DNA from 3 places in the Desulfosporosinus sp. Sb-LF genome. Region 2 is predicted to be linked to each of the others. Evidence: riboswitches for the same ligand, from Rfam matches in the RefSeq annotation. Region 2 holds a riboswitch; each other region holds the start of a gene.
The links. A riboswitch is a leader RNA that binds a small molecule or an ion and turns the genes downstream of it on or off. The one in region 2 is predicted to bind S-adenosylmethionine.

Region 1 (6,811 bases), on a different contig from region 2:
TGAAAGAGTAGGTTAGTATGAGAACGCCACTTGTGGATAGGGGTTTGAGTGGGGTCATTGTTCGGAAAATAGTCTTTCGGAAGAGCAATAAAAAGCCCTTTGGCAATGTCTCGGTCATATTCCTCTTTTAAGGTTAAGGTATCATATTCTGAATGCCCTGTTACGAATACTTGACGGCCGTCTTTAGACACCACAATGTAAATTCCTGCCTCGTCAGACTCCGATAAAATCTCTAATTCAGAGTGCTTATCAAGGTCGCGGCGCTTAATTTCTGTATGACGTGAGTGGGGGACATAGAATTCATCGTCAAAACCACGGAGGAGTTGCATGCCGTTTAAGCCTCGTTTATTCACATCGTGTTTAAAAATACCGAACATTTTTTCAGCGAGAGGATATTTGGGGATGCCGTAATGATGATATAGCCCAGCTTGAGCACCCCAACAGATGTGTAAAGTAGAGGTTACATGAGTTTTTGTCCAGTCCATGATGGCCTGAAATTCTTTCCAATAGGTGATTCCCTCGAAGTCTAGGTGTTCTACGGGTGCCCCAGTGATAATCATCCCGTCAAACTTTTGGCCCTTAATGTCATCAAAACTTTTATAGAAGGAATCCATGTGTTCCTGGGCCGTATTTTTAGAAAGATGGCTTTCAATATGCAAGAGCACAATGTCGACTTGCAAGGGAGAGTTTCCTAGCAGTCGCAAAAGCTGTGTTTCGGTTGTTTCTTTGCGCGGCATTAGATTGAGGATCACGATTTTCAAAGGACGTATATCCTGGTGAAAGGCGCGCTCTTCTCCCATTACAAAGATGTTTTCTTGACTTAGTATTTCCATAGCGGGTAAATGTTCAGGAATTTTAATTGGCATGAATAACCCCCCTTTTGTCGATGCACGTTGCAAGCACTTTCTCGACACCATTTTCATACATCACATATTGCCTCTGGTTTTTTAGCTTTTCTGACTGGCCAGTAGGGCTTGATCCAAATCATATAGAAGATCGTTGATCGATTCTAAGCCTATGGAGAGGCGGATCATATCGGGCGATATACCTGCAGCGCGCTGAGATTCTTCATTTAGCTGTTGATGGGTTGTGCTTGAAGGATGTATGACGAGGGATTTAGCATCCCCGACATTCGCCAGGTGAGAAAATAACTTTAGACTGTTAATGAACTTTTCTCCTTCAATAAGTCCGCCTTTGACACCAAAGGTAAAGATTGCGCCCGCACCTCTAGGTAGGTACTTTTTAGCTAGTGTATGATACGAGCTCTTTGCTAGGCCCGGATAGTTAACCCAAGTGACGAACTCATGCTGGTCGAGAAATTCTGCTACCTTTTGGGCGTTTTCGATATGGCGTTCCATGCGTAAGGGAAGCGTTTCTAACCCTTGCAAAAACAAGAAAGAATTGAACGGGGAGAGTGCTGCCCCAGTATCGCGTAGGAGGGATACTCTTGCTTTGGTGATATAGGAAGCATTGCCGCAGGCTTCAGTATAGACAATGCCATGGTAGCTGGGATCAGGTTGGCTGAGTTCTGGGAATTTGCCATTGCTCCAGTCGAACTTTCCAGAATCAATAATGATCCCGCCGATAGAAGTACCATGCCCACCAATGAATTTAGTGGCAGAATGAACGACAACATCGGCTCCGTGTTCAATAGGTCGACATAAGTAGGGTGACGCAAATGTATTGTCTACTATGAGAGGGAGTCCGTTTTCGTGAGCGATACGGGCAATTTCCTCGAGATCGGCAACATTAATTTGAGGATTCCCGATGGTTTCGGTATACAGGGCTTTTGTTTTGTCCGTGATTTTGGATCGGAATTCTTCAGGTTTGTCGCCATCGACAAAGTGAACTTTGATGCCGAGCTTTGCAAATGTATAGGCGAACAAAGTGTACGTGCCGCCATAAAGGGAGCTCGAGGCGACAATTTCGTCCCCAGCCTGAGCGATGTTTAAAATAGCATACGTGATAGCAGCTTGCCCTGACGCGGTAGCGAGTGCTCCGACGCCCCCTTCAAGAAGTGCTATGCGTTGTTCAAAGACGTCTTGTGTGGGATTCATGATCCGGCTATAAATATTGCCAGGCTCTTTTAGGGCAAATAGATTGGCGGCATGGTCGGTGTCGTTGAATACAAAGGAGGACGTCTGGTAGATTGGGACGGCACGGGAATTGGTTGCGGAATCAGGGCTTTGACCTCCATGTAAGGAAATAGTTTCGAAACCTAGTTGACGTTCTTCAGTCATGATAATTCCTCCTAAATAAAGTTTACCTTGGGTACCCATCCAATGTTAAGTTTTGGAGGGGGAGAGTGCAATTATGCGGGTTTTAGATAAATGAAAAACGGCTACTTCAAGAGAAGTGGCCGTTATGTTATTTAACGCGCTACTCTCATCTCTCAGAACCTACGGTTCTGTTGGAATTAGCACCATATAGCTTTCGCTATCGGTTGCCGGGCATCATTGGGCCAGTCCCTCCGCCACTCTTGATAAGAGAAATAAATATTCAATTTTGCTAGTTGGAATATAGTCACTATAAAACAAATCGGGGCCTAAGTCAAGCTCGATATTTGAACTTCTTGGTTCTAAGTCCCGCGATCGAATAGCGCATATCTCTGGGTCGTTTAGCTAAATTTAAGAGGGAGTAATTCCATCGAGAGAGCTTCCTTTATGAACTTCGATGTTAACCGTGTACACCAATCCTTTGGGGACCAGCTTAGATACTTCTGGTACGATAGAATTAATTTTTTCTTCTGTATCGACAATCTCCAAAATGATGGGTAAGTCTGAGGACAACTCTAATAGTCGGGCAGAACGCAAAATTTTATCTTCGCCATAGCCCTCAATTCCCCTCAAGACGGTGACACCGATGATCCCTTGTTCTTTTAGCCAATGAACTAAATATTGGTATAGTGGCTTGTTTTTGTGTCGTTCGTTTTCGCCAACGTAGACTTTAAGTAACTTTGCCTTGCCGACCATACACTCGTCCTCCTTTAGAATTTGATTTCTTAGAGTAATCGAGCTAAACCTACGCCAAAGGCCACGCCGGTGAACCCTACGATAACGCTAAGTATGGTGTATAAACCTGCCGTAAAGAAACTCCCACCTTCCAGTAAGGAAATCACTTCAAAACCGAATGTAGAAAACGTCGTATAAGCCCCTAAGAAACCGACACCGATTCCCAGGCGCCAAAGGGGGCTGATGGTTAATCGTTCAATGAATAAGATATTTAAGAACCCTAAGAGAAAGGCGCCGCTTATATTGATCAGAAATGTGTGTAAGGGGAATCCTTGGTTCCACTTATTCGAAATCCACACCCCGAGTCCATAACGAGACAGGGCTCCAAGCGCGCCGCCAAGGGCAATGACAATTACGTTTTGCATCACGTTACCCCTTTATCTGGAAATTTCCCAGTATCTTTAAAAATGGAAAAGTCTTGATTTTCTTATCATAATACATACGATGAATGGACACAACAAGTAGGTATATGTTCAATTGGGTATTTGCATAATTCACTTAATGTAATTTGTGAAATCTTAAAATCGGTGGTATAGTTTTTCTTTGATCTTAATCTATTGTAAGCTCATAAATTTGAGGTGTATTGTATGATCGCTGATCCCTTGAAAATCTTTGTGACTGTAGTCGAGCATAAGAATTTCTCTCGTGCTGCAGAAGAACTTTATTTGTCCCAGCCTAGTGTTAGTTTGCAAATTCGTAATTTAGAAAATGAACTTGGCACAAAACTCATTAATCGTTCGCCAAAACACCTGGAACTCACTCAATCGGGTGAGATTTTTTACGGATATGCCAAGCAGATATTGCATTTGCATGATAAGGCCAAACAGGAAATCGACCAGCTGACAAATGTCGTTACAGGGGCCCTAAAAGTCGGGGCAAGCTATACTATTGGGGAGTATATATTACCCTTTGTCTTAGCTGAGTTTGCGGCTCAATTTCCGAATGTGGACATTGAAGCATCCATCGCTAATACCGAAGAGATGATCCAAGCAGTTCGGGCAAACCACTTGGACCTTGCCTTGGTGGAAGGGGAGGTTAATTATTCGGACCTTGATATCCGCCCCATTATGGAGGATGAGATTATTTTAGTGGTGCCTAACCAACATGCCTTGGCTAGACTTCCTGTCGTTACAGCAGAGCATCTTCAGGACCAAGTATGGATTCTCAGAGAAGGCGGTTCTGGGACTCGCGCCTTCAGCGACAAGCTTATCAAAGATTGGGGAATCAACGTCAAAAAAACTTATATCTTTGGCAGTGGTCAGGCCGTAAAGCAGGCCGTCATGGCCGGTCTGGGGATTGCCCTTGTTTCATCTTGGATCGTACGCAAAGAATTGAACGCGCAAGAACTGACGGAGATCAAGATACAGGGTAAGCGATTAACACGTTCTTTCTCGTTAATCAACCCCAAGAATCATGAAATGTCCAAGGCAATGGAAGTTTTCACGGAGCAACTTTTCTCTCATGACTTACTTACTTAGTTTAGAATCAGTCATATGGCGGGTGGCTAGTTGAAAATGGCTTGCGTCTTGAAAAGTGAATGAATACTTAAACGGAATAAATGGCAAAAGAACTGATTACCCTTCGTGGAGAATCGGCTCTTTTGCCATTTGTATCATAAAACGATGTTATTGAGACTGTAAGGTTTTTCTGATTCATCCAACCGTGAATGGATTACCATGTGCCGAGTTGCCCAAACGTCTGTCATCAGCTTTTTGTGAAACCAGATGTAGACGTGGAGATCGCCAATGCAGTAATGAACCATCACACACGCCAATCATAGTTTTGGTAAAGACAAGGCTAAAGAGCCCTGCCAAAACAACAAACTGTATCAATCCGGCGATGGCAAAGAATGAATGCCCTATGAGATGGTTCAAGGCGTAGGTCCCAGTGGTAAAACTACCGAGTGGGAAGACGTAACCCCACCAGCCAAGGCTGTAGGGGATTTTGCTCTTTTTGTCGGTAAGATGCAGCAGAGAGTAAAGGCTGGCAATGATGATCCACCAGATACCCACTCCCCACATGGAAACGGCGAAGATGATACCTAGCGCGTGAAATCCGGAGTTCCATGCACCAAAGATGGGCTGAGTGACAAGGGGAAGGGTGCTAAAAATAGTCATGGTCATTCCAATGGGTCCGATTTCGATCCAAACGCTCGGGGCAAACCCTCCAGCGATTTTACCTCCATAAACAAGCCTAGAATAATATAGACTACTGATCATTATAAATAGGAAAAAGGTCATGCCGAACATAGCCAAAATGAGGATGGAAAAGGAAAACTGCCAAGTTAAGGAATTCCAATAGGGGATGAGATTAGCACCGGTGGCTGCGGCCACGATGGGGGGGACCACTGGAATAAGCCAGCTAGCATGGGTTTCATCAAGGGAGACTTGGTGGGAAACAAAGAGCAAATAGGGTACTGTAACGATGGTAAACAGGGAAATAACGACACCACAAAGCCAGATGCTTTTACTGATCAAGATGGCGGTTGTTGGAGTAAAGAGATGTGTCCCGATCACAAGGTAGTCATTCCCAATCACATTGATGCCCATCGCCAAGGCACCATAAAAAAGAATCTTGTTCGGATCAGAAAAATCCCTTAGAGCTTCGTCAGTGTGGCGGATCCAACGCCACAACCATAAGCCAAGAGCTGTTGCAAAGGCTATGTTAGTTAAAAGGAAAAAACCTATGCCTATTGAGTGCTGCCCAGGTAAGGGAATGGGCGAAGTATAGGTTAGGGCGGCAACAATGCCAATTCCCATGACGACGGTGAACCAATTAGTGCCAAACTGACGTGCAATAGAAGGGCGTTGACTGATTTGCGGAAGTGATAGGGTTGCTGGGGATGCTAACATGGATTATTCCTCCAATTTATAGGTATCTCGTACGTAATGAGTGAGATAAGAGTACGAATCCTTTAATGCCTTAACTATACTGTGTCAGTTTAGGTCGAGCAATTCAGATTTCGAATACAAAGTATAGAGAAAATAGAGATGCCCCTTGTTGACCTGTCGACAATAAACGAATAGTATGATATATACGGAAAGTATCGGCTACTTTTGATTTGAAGATGAAAGACCTGTGTTTATAACATACAAATGACAGTGATGTAGCAGATATAATTTTTAGAAGGGCGTGATTTTTTATTGAGAATGCAAAAGCGTTCTTAAAGGCTTTTGAGGTAAGAAATGCTGCATTTATATATTCTCAGATGTAGGTGTAACAATTAATTAAGAGTCGAGAGGAGAGGTACAGGAATGAAAGATGTGGTTGACATAATCTATCATCCTTCGCCATCAATAGAACGCCTTTATTTGGAGTTAACCAATCGCTGTAATTTATCTTGTGAAATGTGTTACCGCCAGAACTGGCAAGAACCCTTGGGTGATATGTCGAGCGATGTTCTGAGTTCTATTGCGGGTGAGGTAACTGCATTTCCAGATCTTAAGGAAATAATTCTGGGCGGGATTGGTGAGCCGACGATTGCGGATAATTTTCGTCAAGCGGTGGAGCTATTCGCTCCAAAGTATGAAGTTACCGTGACGACGAACGGTACTACATTGAACGACCAGATGATAGAATTCTTAATTTCTCGTGGCGTGGCTCGGATCGCCCTGTCTGTTGATTCGACCGATGTACTGGCCTTCGACGCAATCCGGCATCAAAATGTACAAGGAATCTTAGAGAGCACACGTCATATAGCTGACCTGCAGGTGATGGGGAAACCAGAGATTATATGGGAATTTGTAGCCATGAAGAGCACGCTTCCCTTTTTGCGGGAGACCGTGCGTCAGGCCGCGAAA
Region 2 (6,811 bases):
TTACTATCTGGAAGATCGAAGAAGAGCTTTCTCGAATCTTCATCCACATGACTACATTCAATTCCAATACGGCTCAACAATTGGATAGAGTCAATCAACAACTTTCCTTTGGGCAACGCAATCGTTAAAAAATCCCGTTCCATGAGGCATCCCCTTTCTATATCCCATAAAACTAAAGCTTATAATAAATTAGTTGCTTCAGTTATTCTATCGCTTTACTTAGTTAAAGTGCTAATATATTAGTATTATAACAACGTACGTCTGCCCTGGCAACCCCTATTTTTAATTAATCATCAATCACTATGATTCTACGCCCATCTCCCACTGGAATCGGTCATCTTTCTTTAGCACTACTGGAATCAACAATTGCAAGTCTAAAAATTAAAAACCTATCCTTCCTGATTGGGACGGACAGGCTCTCCAGATAAGTACATTAATTTTACCATACATTTAGCCAATACAAAAAAGAGACAGGCCCAATAATTCGGCTTGTCTCTTCTCGTTATGTACTTTGATCAAAAATCCAAGTTATCATCCGACAACTTTAAACTTTCAAAATCCTGTATCAACCCAACTAGATCAGCATTCGATATATACTTATTTCCATTTTCAGTAGTCTTATTAAAGTCGATGGTTCTTAGTACCCCTAGGCAACCCCGATTAATATCGTCAATCTCCGCAAAGGCCTTCATTAGGTATGATCCCAAGTCTTCCTCTTCTTGTTTGACTCTATCCCAGCGGGCCATTTTAGGTACAAAGAATCGATAAAACTCTCTCTTTTCTAATTCCTCTTCTATTTGACTCTGAGATAAACCCTTGGTCGTGAGCTTATTACGCCTAGCCTCACGTTCGAGCTTAAACCTGTCATTTAAACGCTTTAAATAAAGAATTGAAATAACATATTCCTTAAATTCCGCAGCTTCCCTGTTACCACGCAAAGAATCACAGGTTTCATCAAGGAAACTCTCAAGCTGAGCTAGGGATAGTTTTTCACTCATTGTTCATTCTCCTTAATTTCACATAGATTGTTCCCTGTTTACTTCGTCGAAGGTTGCCCCAATTCCTTCCAAGAATCAATCTCCCATTTCAATTCCAAGAGTGCGTGCTGCTAACAGTAAGGGATCTGTTAAAGGCACTTGTTTAAGCTTATCGACCGCTTCATGTATGGGTACCCGCACTATATCCCTACCCCGAAGAGCTACCATAACTCCAAATTCCTCCTCAAGTGCAGCATCCACCGCAGCTGTACCATAACGAGTAGAAAGCACCCGATCGTACGCATTAGGGGAACCTCCACGTTGAAGATGTCCGAGCACCGTCACTCGTGTTTCCATGCCATAGTGTTCTTCAAGATCGTTAGCTAATTTAGTACCAATACCTCCTAATTTGAGGGGGTCGCATCGCTCAGAAACCACACGTTCAACCACCATCTCGCCACCCAAAGGCTTAGCGCCTTCAGCTACAACAATAATACTAAATTTCTTTCCTTGCTTTGCCCGTTGCTGGATAGATAAAGCGACCCGATTTATATTATAAGATATTTCCGGAATCAAGATAGCATCTGCACCACCAGCGACACCTGCATACAAAGCTATCCATCCGGCATAGCGCCCCATTACCTCTAGAATCATGACCCTATGATGGGATTCTGCGGTTGTATGTAAACGATCCAAGGCTTCCTGAGCTGTATCTACCGCTGTTTGAAAACCGAAGGTTTGATCAGTAGCCATCAAATCATTATCGATCGTTTTCGGAATTCCGATTACAGAAAGCCCCTTGTTCACGAACTCAAGGGCGATTTTCAAACTCCCGTCCCCGCCAATTGCTAACAAGGCATCCACACCGCGCTCTTTTAAATTTCGTATAACATCATCAGAACGGTCGATTGTTTGAGTGACTCCATTGAGTTTCGTCACATAAGCAAACGGATTATCACGATTCGTTGTTCCCAGAATCGTCCCACCCCGAGGTAAAATACCCGAAACATCCCTCAAACCAAGAGACAAGAAATCCCCTTCTACCGCACCACGAAAACCATCTCGAATTCCGAGCACCTCAATACCATATTGGTGCGCACTTTTTGCAACCGCTCGAATCACCGCATTAAGCCCAGGGCAATCCCCACCACCCGTAAGAACCGCAAGTTTACGCATTTTTCCACTCCTTTTCTCGTATTAGTAGAAAATGAAAACCTTATATCTATTCCATTAAATTACTTTATCAACCTCCACTCTAGAGAAATCTTCAATTATCTAACGTTCCTAGAATCGCTCACCTAGATCGTCTATCCAATGCTAACATAGGAAGTTTCGAATATAAAACATGTTCAAAGCGCCGAAAGACAAAGACATCTCCAAACGTGGCAGGAAGCAACAGAACCGTCCACGCTTCCTCGTCGTTTTGGCCCTTCCCACATGTGTTCTCCAGCGCTTTTCCAAGCGACTTTGCGTTATAAACGCAAATATCGTCATATCCCCTCGTCTTAATCCCCGTCTACCCGACATAATCACACTGACCAATATTCTTCCGCGATGCTATTTTCTGGGCTTCATCGTTTCCGATTGTTCCTAAGGCCATTTCAACCCGTTTTCCCTCAGCCCTTAAGGCCTGACAGCGGCGAATGATCTGCTCATCATTAGAACCATAGACCAAGACATCAGCCCCCTTCACGGCTGGAAGTGGGAAAAGTTCTAAAAGATTTCCAAGGTGTATTGCGAACCCGGTTGCCGGCTGCGGAACGCCAAAATCGGCGTATAATGCATCATAGCGCCCTCCCTCGACCACTGGGAAACCCATTCCATGAACATACCCTTCAAAAACCGCCCCAGTATAATAGGAAAAACCACGCAGAATTCCTAAATCAAGAGACACATTCTCTTGAACTCCAAACTCTTTCAAATGCCCATAAATCCGTCTTAAACGTTCGACTGCTTCCCGAATAGCAGGTCTCTCACTCCACTCGAGAACTTCGTCTAGGATTTCTTCTCCTCCGTGAAAATGGGGTAAACGAAGCAATAGCTCCTGAACTCGTTCATTTAACCCGCTTTGCCTTACCCAACTTTCCACACCAACCATGTCTTTACGAGCCAACGCATCTTCCAGCTCGGCTCGTATCCCCTCATCGACCCCTGCTTCCAGCATGAGTCCCGAAAAGATCCCCATATGACCGAGATTAAATTGATAGTTTTTCAAACCCAAACCTGCAATCGCCTCTACAGCGAGAGCGATCACCTCTGCATCAGCTAGTTCTTGGTCGGAACCGACGAGTTCTACGCCGACTTGGCGAAACTCCCGATGTCTAACTGAGGTATTTCGATAGACATCAGCACCATAGCATAGACGTATTGGAAAATCTCCGCCTCGCATTCGGGTGCTGACAAGTCTCGCGATCGGGATGGTCAGCTCTGGGCGCAACGCTAAAATACGCCCTTCACGGTCAAAGAACTTATATAACGAATCCACTTGCTCAACATCAGGTTGGACACAGGCAGTAAATTCAAGGGTAGGAGTCAACACCTTCTGATAAGACCACTGCCGAAAAAGCGTAAGAATTTCTTCTTCTAAACGTTCTTGCACAGCGATTTCCTCAGGTAGTAAATCACGCATGCCCTCAGGAATACGTTGTCCTAAATTCGTTCTTAGCACAATAATTACCTTCTCTCTTGTCAGTTTTCTTCAATTCTTTGTTCTTGTAAACGTCGTAAAATTAATTGATATCCGTCGGCTCCAAAATTCAAACAACGCTTCACACGGCTAATCGTAGCTGTACTTACTCCTGTTACTTCCCCAATCGCCGTATAAGTCTCATTCCTTTGGAGCATCTTGGCAACTTCTAGCCGCTGGGCCAAAGCCTTTATTTCTGCGACCGTTGCTATATCTTCAAAGAACCGATAACACTCTTCTTTGCTTTTAAGCAATAAAACGGCTTCGCATAAGGCATCCGTTAACGGATTCTGTAGACGCTCATCGCTAGACATGGGATTACCCTCCTCTGACAGCATTGCTTTCTTCCTTTAATCTATTAAAGGACAGCTCCATTGTCAAGCTTTTTCAATGTATAATTTTCCTCTTGCAAAACTCTAACTCCCTGTGCTAGAATACAAATATCGATTAGCAATTGGCTTAACACATTTAAAACTTTATAGAACTCTTATTCAGAGAGGTGGAGGGACTGGCCCGATGAAACCCGGCAACCGGCATTAAGCACGGTGCTAAATCCTGCAGAGAAAAATCTGAGAGATAAGAGGAAAACCGAATGGTCACTCCGCGGGTTTTCTTCGCGGAGTTTTTTGTTGTGTTTAGAACGTTGCGACCTAAGACAAAGGAGGACCGTCCTTGATCCAGATTAAACAACTCATGAAAACTTACTCATCCCGTGCAGGAACGGTTATCGCCCTTGACAATGTTTCCCTACACATACCACAAGGTGCCATCTACGGCATTATTGGACTAAGTGGTGCCGGAAAGAGTACACTTGTGCGCTGCTTGAACCTACTTGAAAAACCCACGAGCGGTCAAATCGTCGTTGCTGGCCAAGACCTGACTAAACTTTCCGGTAAGTCACTCCGTCAAGCTCGTCAGAATATTGGGATGATATTCCAACACTTTTATCTCCTTCAATCAAGGACTGTAGCAGAAAATATTGCCTTTCCTTTGGAAATAGCCAAACTACCCAAGAAGGAAATCACAGCGCGTGTCGAGGAATTACTCCGCCTTGTCGGCCTCGAAGAGAAAGCTACTGCTTATCCTGCTCAATTAAGTGGTGGACAGAAACAGCGGGTGGGCATTGCCCGGGCGCTTGCCACAAAGCCTAAAGTCCTCTTGTGCGATGAAGCGACATCTGCTCTTGACCCACAGACCACCCTTTCTATTCTAAACCTTCTTCGCGATATTAACCAAAAGCTAAGCTTGACCATTGTTATGATCACTCATGAAATGAAAGTGGTCAAAGAAATATGTAGTGACGTTGCAGTAATTCATGCAGCTCAAATCGTTGAATACGGCCCGGTCGAGTCTGTCTTCATACAACCTCAGTCTGATATCGCTCGAGAATTTATTGCAACCGTTTTCCCAAATGAACTTCCGGCAGACCTTCTAAGAGACTTTTCAACCCACCAAGACTCTGAAATCATCCGGATTCAATTCCTCGGGTCACGAGCCTCAGATCCGATTATCACCGATTTACTGCGAACCTGCGACGTAAGAGCGAATATTCTTTATGGAAGTATTGACCATTTGAGATCCACACTTTTTGGCACCCTAACCTTAGAACTACAAGGAAACCCCGAACAGCTTGGACAAGCACATCAATACTTAGCATCTCGCGAATTAAAAGTGGAGGTGATCCAACGTGCCCTTTGATCCAGCTATGCTTCTCCAAGCCTCTTTTTGGAGTGATTTATCCCAACTCGTTTCTCCTGCGGTCGCTGAAACCCTCTACATGGTCATTGTTTCAACGATACTCGCCTACATTATAGGACTCCCTTTAGGTGTCATCTTGGTTGTTACCTCTACCGGCCATATAGCACCCAACCCTTGGGTAGAACGGATCTTAGGAACCGCTATTAATATATTACGTTCCGCTCCATTCATCATCTTGTTAGTGGCCTTCATCCCATTGACTCGATCTCTCGTCGGCACGTCTATTGGCACCACTGCAGCCATTGTCCCTCTCGTCATCTCAGCGGCCCCTTTCGTGGCACGTGTAGTAGAAAGTTCCCTCAAAGAAGTCCCCTATGGCGTGATCGAGGCTGCCTTATCCATGGGAGCATCACCCCTACAAATTATCCAAAAGGTCCTTCTCCCTGAAGCAAAAGCTTCCTTGATCTTAGGCATTACCATCACGACGATTAGTGTCATCGGTTATACTGCCATGGCTGGTGCCGTTGGTGGGGGAGGGTTAGGAGACCTTGCCATTCAATACGGCTACAACCGTTTCCGGACCGATATTATGATTGTGACCGTCATCATTCTGGTCGTGATCGTTCAGAGCTTACAATCTCTGGGTAATGCGCTCGCACGTAAGCTTTCTCATTATTAAATGATTAATATAGATATTAAATAGTACCTAAACGCTAAAAAGAAACTAAACAATTAGGAGGAGAAAAACATGTTCAAATTCAAAACCCATCGTTATTTCGCATTATCACTCGTCATCTTGGCTTCTCTCTCTCTCGGCCTTACCGGATGCGGCAGTACGTCAAACACCTCAAAAGCTACATCAGATACAACTGCTAAAACCGTCCTTAAAGTGGGCGCTACCCCAGTTCCTCATGCGGAAATTTTAGAATACATTAAACCAGCCTTGGCTAAAGAAGGCATTGACCTAAAAATCGTGAGCTACACCGATTATGTTCGTCCTAACTTAGACTTGGATACAGGAGATATCGATGCCAACTTCTTCCAGCATACACCTTACCTTGATTCTTTCAACAAAGATCATAACCTAAAGCTTGCCTCGATTGCCAAAGTCCACATCGAGCCAATGGGTGTCTACTCTAAGAAAATCACTAAACTAGACGACTTAAAAACTGGAGATACTCTTGCTGTTCCCAATGATCCTTCCAATAACGGTCGTGCCTTAGCCTTACTAGCCAAAGCCGGTCTCATCCAATTGAAAGACGGAGTAGGGATCAAAGGAACCGTTAATGATATCACAGGAAACCCTAAGCAACTCAAAATCACCCCGATCGATGCCCCTCAGCTTCCTCGCGTAATCCAAGATCCCAAAATTGCAGGTGCAGTGATCAACACAAACTACGCTCTGGAAGGTGGACTCAATCCACTCAAGGATTCCCTCTTTACTGAAGAC
Region 3 (6,811 bases), on a different contig from region 2:
TGTTGCTCCTGTTGCTCCTGTGGCTCCTGTTGCTCCTGTGGCACCTGTTGCTCCTGTTGCTCCTGTTGCCCCTTTTGCGCCAGTTGCCCCGGTTGCCCCTGTTGCCCCTGTTGCGCCTGTTGCGCCTGTGGCTCCTGTTGCCCCTGTTGCCCCTGTTGCCCCTGTTGCACCTTTCGCACCCGTGGCTCCTGTTGCTCCTGTGGCTCCTGTTGCTCCTGTGGCTCCTGTTGCTCCTGTTGCTCCTGTGGCTCCTGTTGCTCCTGTTGCTCCTGTTGCTCCTGTTGCTCCTGTGGCTCCTGTTGCTCCTGTGGCTCCTGTTGCTCCTGTTGCTCCTGTTGCTCCTGTTGCTCCTGTTGCTCCTGTTGCTCCTGTTGCTCCTGTGGCTCCTGTTGCTCCTGTTGCTCCTGTTGCTCCTGTGGCTCCTGTTGCTCCTGTTGCTCCTGTGGCTCCTGTTGCTCCTGTGGCTCCTGTTGCTCCCCTACAGCATTTACAACATTTACAACATTTATGGCATTTATGGCATCCACAGCATTCGTGGCATTCACGGCATTCACGGCATTCACGGCATTCGTGGCATTCATGGCATTCATGGCATTCATGGCATTCATGACGTTCATGGCATTCATGACGTTCATGGCATTCATGACGTTCATGGCATTCATGACGTTCATGGCATTCATGACGTTTATGATGTTTATGATGTTTATGATGTTTATGACGACGTTTATGATCTTCATCACGCTTATGCCATTTATGCCATTTATTCCATTTATTCCATTTATAACCTAAAGACTGCACTCGCACTTTGAATTTCTTTGTTGATGAGCAAGACATTGACTCCCCTCCTTAATTATTTGTAATAAATTTACAATAGTTGGTTTAAACTCCTTGACTACAGCTGTATGGAGGTTCTGTATGACACAGTCATCGCTAATGATTGTTATTGCGGTCTAACGCCTGCAACTGTAGTGCTTCAAAAAAACCTCTCGTTAAACACGCATACGGACAGTGCCCCCATAATCCCGGGTTACTTTATTGTATTTTTCTTGTCCGCCAATTGTTACAAATTTCCATTCCATATAACAAAAGCTGCTAATTATTTTCTAATTAACAGCTTTTGTTCTTGGCGATGGAGTGCCATTTGAAAGAGCATCTGAATTTAGCACATTGTAACGAGTTAGATGCTTGCGAAGTTTTCCTCTTGCTGGGCGTCGATAGTACCTTCCAGGTTAAAAGATGGTATTGTATTGTTCATGTCCCCTTGATGTTACCTTTAGCTTTGGCCTTGGGTCATGATCCAAAGTGGCTTGAAAAGACATAAGAAGAATCATTTGCCTAAAACGACAAAATCCGCGACTTCTTGCTATTCGAAGCCACGGATCTGTCGTTCCTTGCTAATTGCCCTTTTACACACTTCAAGTTAAAAGCCTTAGTGTTAACTCGAAAGATTTTTGTCCTTACTAAACGAATGGAAAAAGTCATGAGCAAAGTTTGCTCCCTTTCCAATCACAAGCCCTGTTATCGCTACACCAATCATAGGGTTCATGATTTTAACATTTAATAGCATAAATGCGTCAATATTTGCCTGAAAGGCAAAGAGTAAACCACATGCTAAACTCAGTACTTCTAACGTCAAAGGCCTAAACTTATCTGGCAAAAAGGGAATAGAATAAATAACATCTTTAAAAATGTCAACCAATTTCTCTACCACAACGGCTAAGAGAAAAACCAAAGCAAGCCCATCCACAGCCTTCACCTCTATTAATCCAGCTTCTCCCGTTGAATATATTCCATTATATTCCTAAGGCTTTGAAAGGTTCTTTGGCTTTCAAGTTAACTCTATTTCACCTACTAATGCTTTAAAACGTCAAGAGCCTTCCACCACTTTCATGCGTGAAAGTAGTGGAAGGCTCTTGTTTTGCTTTCGGATAAATGCAACAATTTATCATTATGCTTATGAAGTCATTGGAGTTAATTTTACATTTCCTCGAACAGCCAACCGATCGTCGTTAATGATCAATACACCCGTTATCCCCTTGATTTCCGAGGCAAATTCAAGGGCTCGTTCTAAATCATCCATTGTCTGAACAAGGTTCCCACATGCCGTTGCTACCGCATCTGCCAAAGCGACCGAGGGGGACAGTACAACAACAGCGTCGGCTAAGCCAAAGCTCAACGAATGACCCACTTTTCCAGACGAAGTACAAATTCCCAGCGGGGTTTGATCCGGCCGGATCTCAAGAGCCACCCGATTAGACAGGGGCGAATTTCCTGCAAAAATCCCGACTTTACGAATACAACTCGTACGCAAGAAGATATCCCCACCGTTTTCCACAATCACGTCCTTGGAGCGTTTGGCAATCGCTTTCCCGACCCACTCTGCCACGGCCCCTGCAACCGCAGCCATCGGTCCCACACCTGCAAGTCGCCCGGCTTCCGCCATAGTTTGAACCATTAAAGGAGCATCTGGCAAAACAGAGTATGGGATTAGAGCGTTCAGGAAACCGGGATCCCTCTGAACATAGTCTTCAAGAGGCCTTCGGCAGGCCTGAATCGTCTCTTCTACCCACTTCACAAGTTGAGCTGAAAACCGGTCTTTGCGAACCCCGATGTCCAGGTCAGTTTCTTGCACTGCCAGTTGAAAATGCACCAGATCCGCCTGGCGATGCTGTTGCCGGTAAATACGTTCCGTAAAATCCAATTACAAATGAACCTCCATGGCCCGCATCGGGCAAACTTTCGTACAAAGGCGACAAACAATGCATTGGTCTCCATCAAAGCGGACTTCCATAGATGGGCGTTCCATATATAAGGCTCCGGTCGGGCAAAGCCCAGTGCATGCACCGCACATGACACACTTTTCTTCATTTCGCACAATTTCTTGTTTGAGATCCTGTACGGAGACCCCCAGATTACGCAAATAGTTTAGTCCTTCTTCACTTTGATCTCCAGTGACCTCCAAAATCATCGTTCCTTCTTTTTGAGGGTTAACGTCTGCTTTCACAATATTAACCACCAAATCGTAGTCTTTAACCAAACGATATACAATCGGTTTCACCGAGATATCTGTCCCAAAACGCAAAACAATTCTCTTCGGCGACATTGAATCAGGCCTCCTTTATACTGTGGGCTACGATGCCATCAGAGGGTGAGGGGAGGGTTTTAACGGGTTCGGTCAATAAAAATTCACCTTTTTGAATCCAGTCCTTTAACGTTGAGGCGATCTCCCGGGCTCGGGGCATACTTGACAAGGGCGCCGTGGTGATCTCCTTGCCATTCACCCGAATCTTGCCACTTTTGAGTTCTGCGTAACTGACATACCCTAGGTTGCCTGGTGTAAACGAAGGATACGCTGCGCCATAATCGACAACAGGGGCGAATAATTCGTCATCTCTCTTAGCTGCATACCTGGCGATTTCTTCATTGAGAATAGGAATGGGAACTCCAATCCCAACACTGAGTGTTGCGCCATATCCCAGATAACTAGTACCTACCAGCCACCTTGGGCTCATCTGCTTCAAATCCCCCGTGACAGCGAGGGTTCCTCCTGAACTGCCAAGTTCCTTGCCATCGACATCGATCATCGACGGAAAATGTTGTGTGCCGTTCCAAGCGACATACCCGACTCCGCCCCCGAGGAAAATCTTCGTGCCCACTCCAATTGTCTTGAAATGAGGATCCTTCAAAAGTGGGCTCAGCTCACCCGATGTTGAAAAGTTGGCATTTTCCATATGAGGTTTAAGCATGCCCATATAAGTATAAATTACCCGATCAGTCAGGTTCACCGCACAGTTGTAATTCTGATAGGCGTTCCGGGGATTAAAAAGAATCGCTTCATTAATATCATCCAATGAAATAGTGGTTTCTAGATTTCGGCGCGGGTAACAGTCTGTTCCATAAGCCACTGCTTTTAGTTTGACGGGTTTACGGGCGACGAGATCTTGGATAACATGCCCCCCGCCATAGCGAAATTCGCCAGGATAGTTACTGTTTAACGGGTCATCTTCCTGTATTTCAGCCGCACCAATATATGCATCAACAGCTGCTATACCCGCATAAGCTGAGACTCCATTCAGCCAAACTTTCTGCATCTTCATACGGGGCGTCGTATGTCCAAAACTTAGAAAGGCACCCGACGAACACATTGGTGCAAAGGTTCCAGTCGTTACCACATCTACTTCTTGAGCTGCTTTGGAGAGACCTTTTTCCTCTACCAGAGCGATCAGTTCTTCTGCCGTCACAACAACGGCATGACCTGCTTTAATCTTGGCATTGATCTCCGAGTACGTCTTTTCAACACCCATGTTATCTCCACCTCCAGATTTGTTACCTTTATGCGTTAGCCGTGAGAAGGCCAAGTGTCCCTGTAGCCAAGGACAGCGAGAAGGGACCCACCGAAATTGTTGTTTGTCGATTGATATTGAGTTTGATAATAGAAAAAGACCCCTTCCAAGATAGAAGAGGTCTTAAATTACATCATCGACACTCCTCTCATCTGCCAGAAGAATCCTCTTCTGCAAGAATTAGCACCATGCTTTGCGCAAGCCATAAATATTACAACATACAAAGCGGGTTGCCGGGTTTCATTGGGCTAGTCCCTCCACCACTCCGGATAAGAGTATACCTTATTCAATTCATACGCTGAGTCTAACATTTGTATTATATCATGTCAATACAAATTTGCGTATATTAATACAGATAAACTACTAACCAAGTTATTAATGCTTAAATCATTGCTTGACCTTATTTAATTTAAGTTTCACTCTTTTATCACCAATGTTTTCACACTATTCCCACTAATATTGTTCACTTACGTGAACCTTCAACTGAAAATTTGTGGAAATTGAAGATTCATTATATCCCAAAAAGTGGGCATTGAATCTCTTCTCATTTCGTGCTAAATTTGTATTGTACAAGTTATCTAAAAGAAATTATAGACATTAGCGCAAAAATTAAACCTCCGGACGCGGGGGTTTCTTTCTTTTTAAACGAAGAAATCATAACCTTTTACATTTAAGGGTATTCTAAATGTGTTGCAACATTTAAAGGGAGGGATACCATTGGAGCCACGCGAACCGAGTAAACGACCATTTCCTAAACGTGAAGTAATGCCATGTAATCATCAGGCTGACCAAGACGGACGAACGGACTATGGTCGAGATAAGGAAACAACATACAAAGGATAGACTAAACAACGACAATCCCTTTTCTTAGTGCATTAATATCTCGGCATAGGGAAACCTAGTTTAAGGCTTCAAAGGAGGTATTTTAAATGTCAAATAGAACGACCGATAAAGCACAGACAGGAAAACCAGACAGAGGGAAAAATTCCCCCTTCAAGAAGAAAACACCTCAAAGCCGGGCATAAGCCCGGCTTTTCGTTTGAAAGGATTCTATAGAAGGAAACTTTCTGGTATAATGACTATAATTATACTTAATTCAAGACGCGCCTATTATTCTAAGAGGATGAAAAGGTGTCAATTTCACTAAATGTTTTTTCATTTGTTAATTGTAACTTGTTAGCAATTAACACTCAAGTAATAAACTTAAAGGTGGTAACCATGAAAAAAATTGAAGCTATTATTAGGCCAGAGAAACTGAATGATGTAAAGGACGCTCTGTCGAATATTGGAGTAAACGGGATGACGATCTCTAATGTTATGGGTTTCGGAAAACAGAAAGGTCACACTCAAATTTACCGTGGTCAAGAAATCGTATCGAAACTTTTGCCCAAGATAAAACTCGAGGTTGTCATTCCTACTAAAAAAGCCGATGAAGTCATCGCCACGATTGTTAATACCTCTAAAACGGGGGAATTTGGGGATGGTAAAATTTTTGTCTTTGATGTAGCGGATACGATCCGTATTCGAACAGGCGAACACGGCGACGATGCGATTTAAATGGAAACTCCCTCACTAAATTCAAAATCGGGATAAGCATTTTCTCGATGCTGTGTTAAATCTAATCCGTTGACTTGCTCATCATCGGTTGCCCGAAGAGGAGTAAATATTGCTATGCCCTTTAATACTAGCAACGTCATAATCCCAGTAAATAAATAGGTAACAGCCACTGCTAGGAGTTGGATTAAGACTGGTTCAATTCCTCCACCATTCATTAAACCATTTTTACCCTGAGGATTAACACTCAGATCAGCAAAAATACCCGTTGCAATGGTGCCCCAAGTACCTCCAATACCGTGGATTCCGAAAACGTCCAAAGCATCATCATAACCCAGCTTAACTTTCAAGAAACTCACAGCTAGATAACATATTCCACCCGCGATAAATCCAATGAATAGCGAACTACCCGTTGAAACGTACCCTGCTGCAGGCGTGATTGCTACGAGTGCCGCAATAATTCCACTGACCGCTCCAAAAACGGTGACCTGGCGCCGGTGAAGCCATTCGACAAGAGCCCACCCGATCATGCCTGCTGCCCCCGCTATTTGGGTTGTAGCCAGGGCCAGCACTGCCACCCCATTGGCTCCCATGGCACCTCCTGCGTTAAAGCCGAACCAACCAAACCACAATAACCCTCCACCGAAAAGGACGTTCGGCATATGATGAGGAATATTCCACTCATATCCTACTTTTAATCTTTTTCCTATAATTAACGCGGCTACCAACCCTGATACTCCAGAAGCCATTTCCACAACCGTACCACCTGCGAAGTCCAAGACACCAAGATTACGCAGCCAACCGCCCACTCCCCAAACCCAATGTGCTAGTGGTATGTATACGAATGTACTCCATAAGAACACAAACAATATAAATGCTGGGAACCGTAGTCTTTCAGCCGTTGATCCGCTTAT

Region 1: linked by a shared signal. The riboswitch ahead of E4K68_RS08720 (homocysteine synthase) and the one ahead of E4K68_RS05840 (methionine ABC transporter ATP-binding protein) in region 2 are both predicted to bind S-adenosylmethionine.
Region 3: linked by a shared signal. The riboswitch ahead of E4K68_RS09265 (homocysteine biosynthesis protein) and the one ahead of E4K68_RS05840 (methionine ABC transporter ATP-binding protein) in region 2 are both predicted to bind S-adenosylmethionine.

Annotation. Positions count from the first base shown of each region.
Region 1 covers NZ_SPQR01000005.1:96,655-103,465, reverse strand. The annotation lists gene metA (homoserine O-succinyltransferase) at 1-866, opposite strand, end outside; gene E4K68_RS08720 (homocysteine synthase) at 948-2,240, opposite strand; SAM riboswitch class I at 2,383-2,489, opposite strand; gene E4K68_RS08715 (DUF190 domain-containing protein) at 2,628-2,972, opposite strand; gene crcB (fluoride efflux transporter CrcB) at 3,002-3,376, opposite strand; gene E4K68_RS08705 (selenium metabolism-associated LysR family transcriptional regulator) at 3,599-4,489, shown strand; gene E4K68_RS08700 (C4-dicarboxylate ABC transporter) at 4,664-5,863, opposite strand; gene E4K68_RS08695 (radical SAM protein) at 6,266-6,811, shown strand, end outside.
Region 2 covers NZ_SPQR01000003.1:250,566-257,376, forward strand. The annotation lists gene hisG (ATP phosphoribosyltransferase) at 1-143, opposite strand, end outside; gene E4K68_RS05820 (type I restriction-modification system subunit M N-terminal domain-containing protein) at 516-998, opposite strand; gene E4K68_RS05825 (6-phosphofructokinase) at 1,074-2,153, opposite strand; gene hisZ (ATP phosphoribosyltransferase regulatory subunit) at 2,494-3,645, opposite strand; gene E4K68_RS05835 (YerC/YecD family TrpR-related protein) at 3,666-3,977, opposite strand; SAM riboswitch class I at 4,148-4,246, shown strand; gene E4K68_RS05840 (methionine ABC transporter ATP-binding protein) at 4,336-5,361, shown strand; gene E4K68_RS05845 (methionine ABC transporter permease) at 5,369-6,040, shown strand; gene E4K68_RS05850 (MetQ/NlpA family ABC transporter substrate-binding protein) at 6,110-6,811, shown strand, end outside.
Region 3 covers NZ_SPQR01000005.1:229,500-236,310, forward strand. The annotation lists gene E4K68_RS09240 (hypothetical protein) at 1-834, opposite strand, end outside; gene E4K68_RS09245 (hypothetical protein) at 1,142-1,321, shown strand; gene E4K68_RS09250 (hypothetical protein) at 1,436-1,747, opposite strand; gene E4K68_RS09255 (UPF0280 family protein) at 1,955-2,701, opposite strand; gene E4K68_RS09260 (NIL domain-containing protein) at 2,702-3,103, opposite strand; gene E4K68_RS09265 (homocysteine biosynthesis protein) at 3,108-4,304, opposite strand; SAM riboswitch class I at 4,489-4,619, opposite strand; gene E4K68_RS21405 (hypothetical protein) at 5,061-5,186, shown strand; gene E4K68_RS09270 (P-II family nitrogen regulator) at 5,562-5,900, shown strand; gene E4K68_RS09275 (ammonium transporter) at 5,897-6,811, opposite strand, start outside.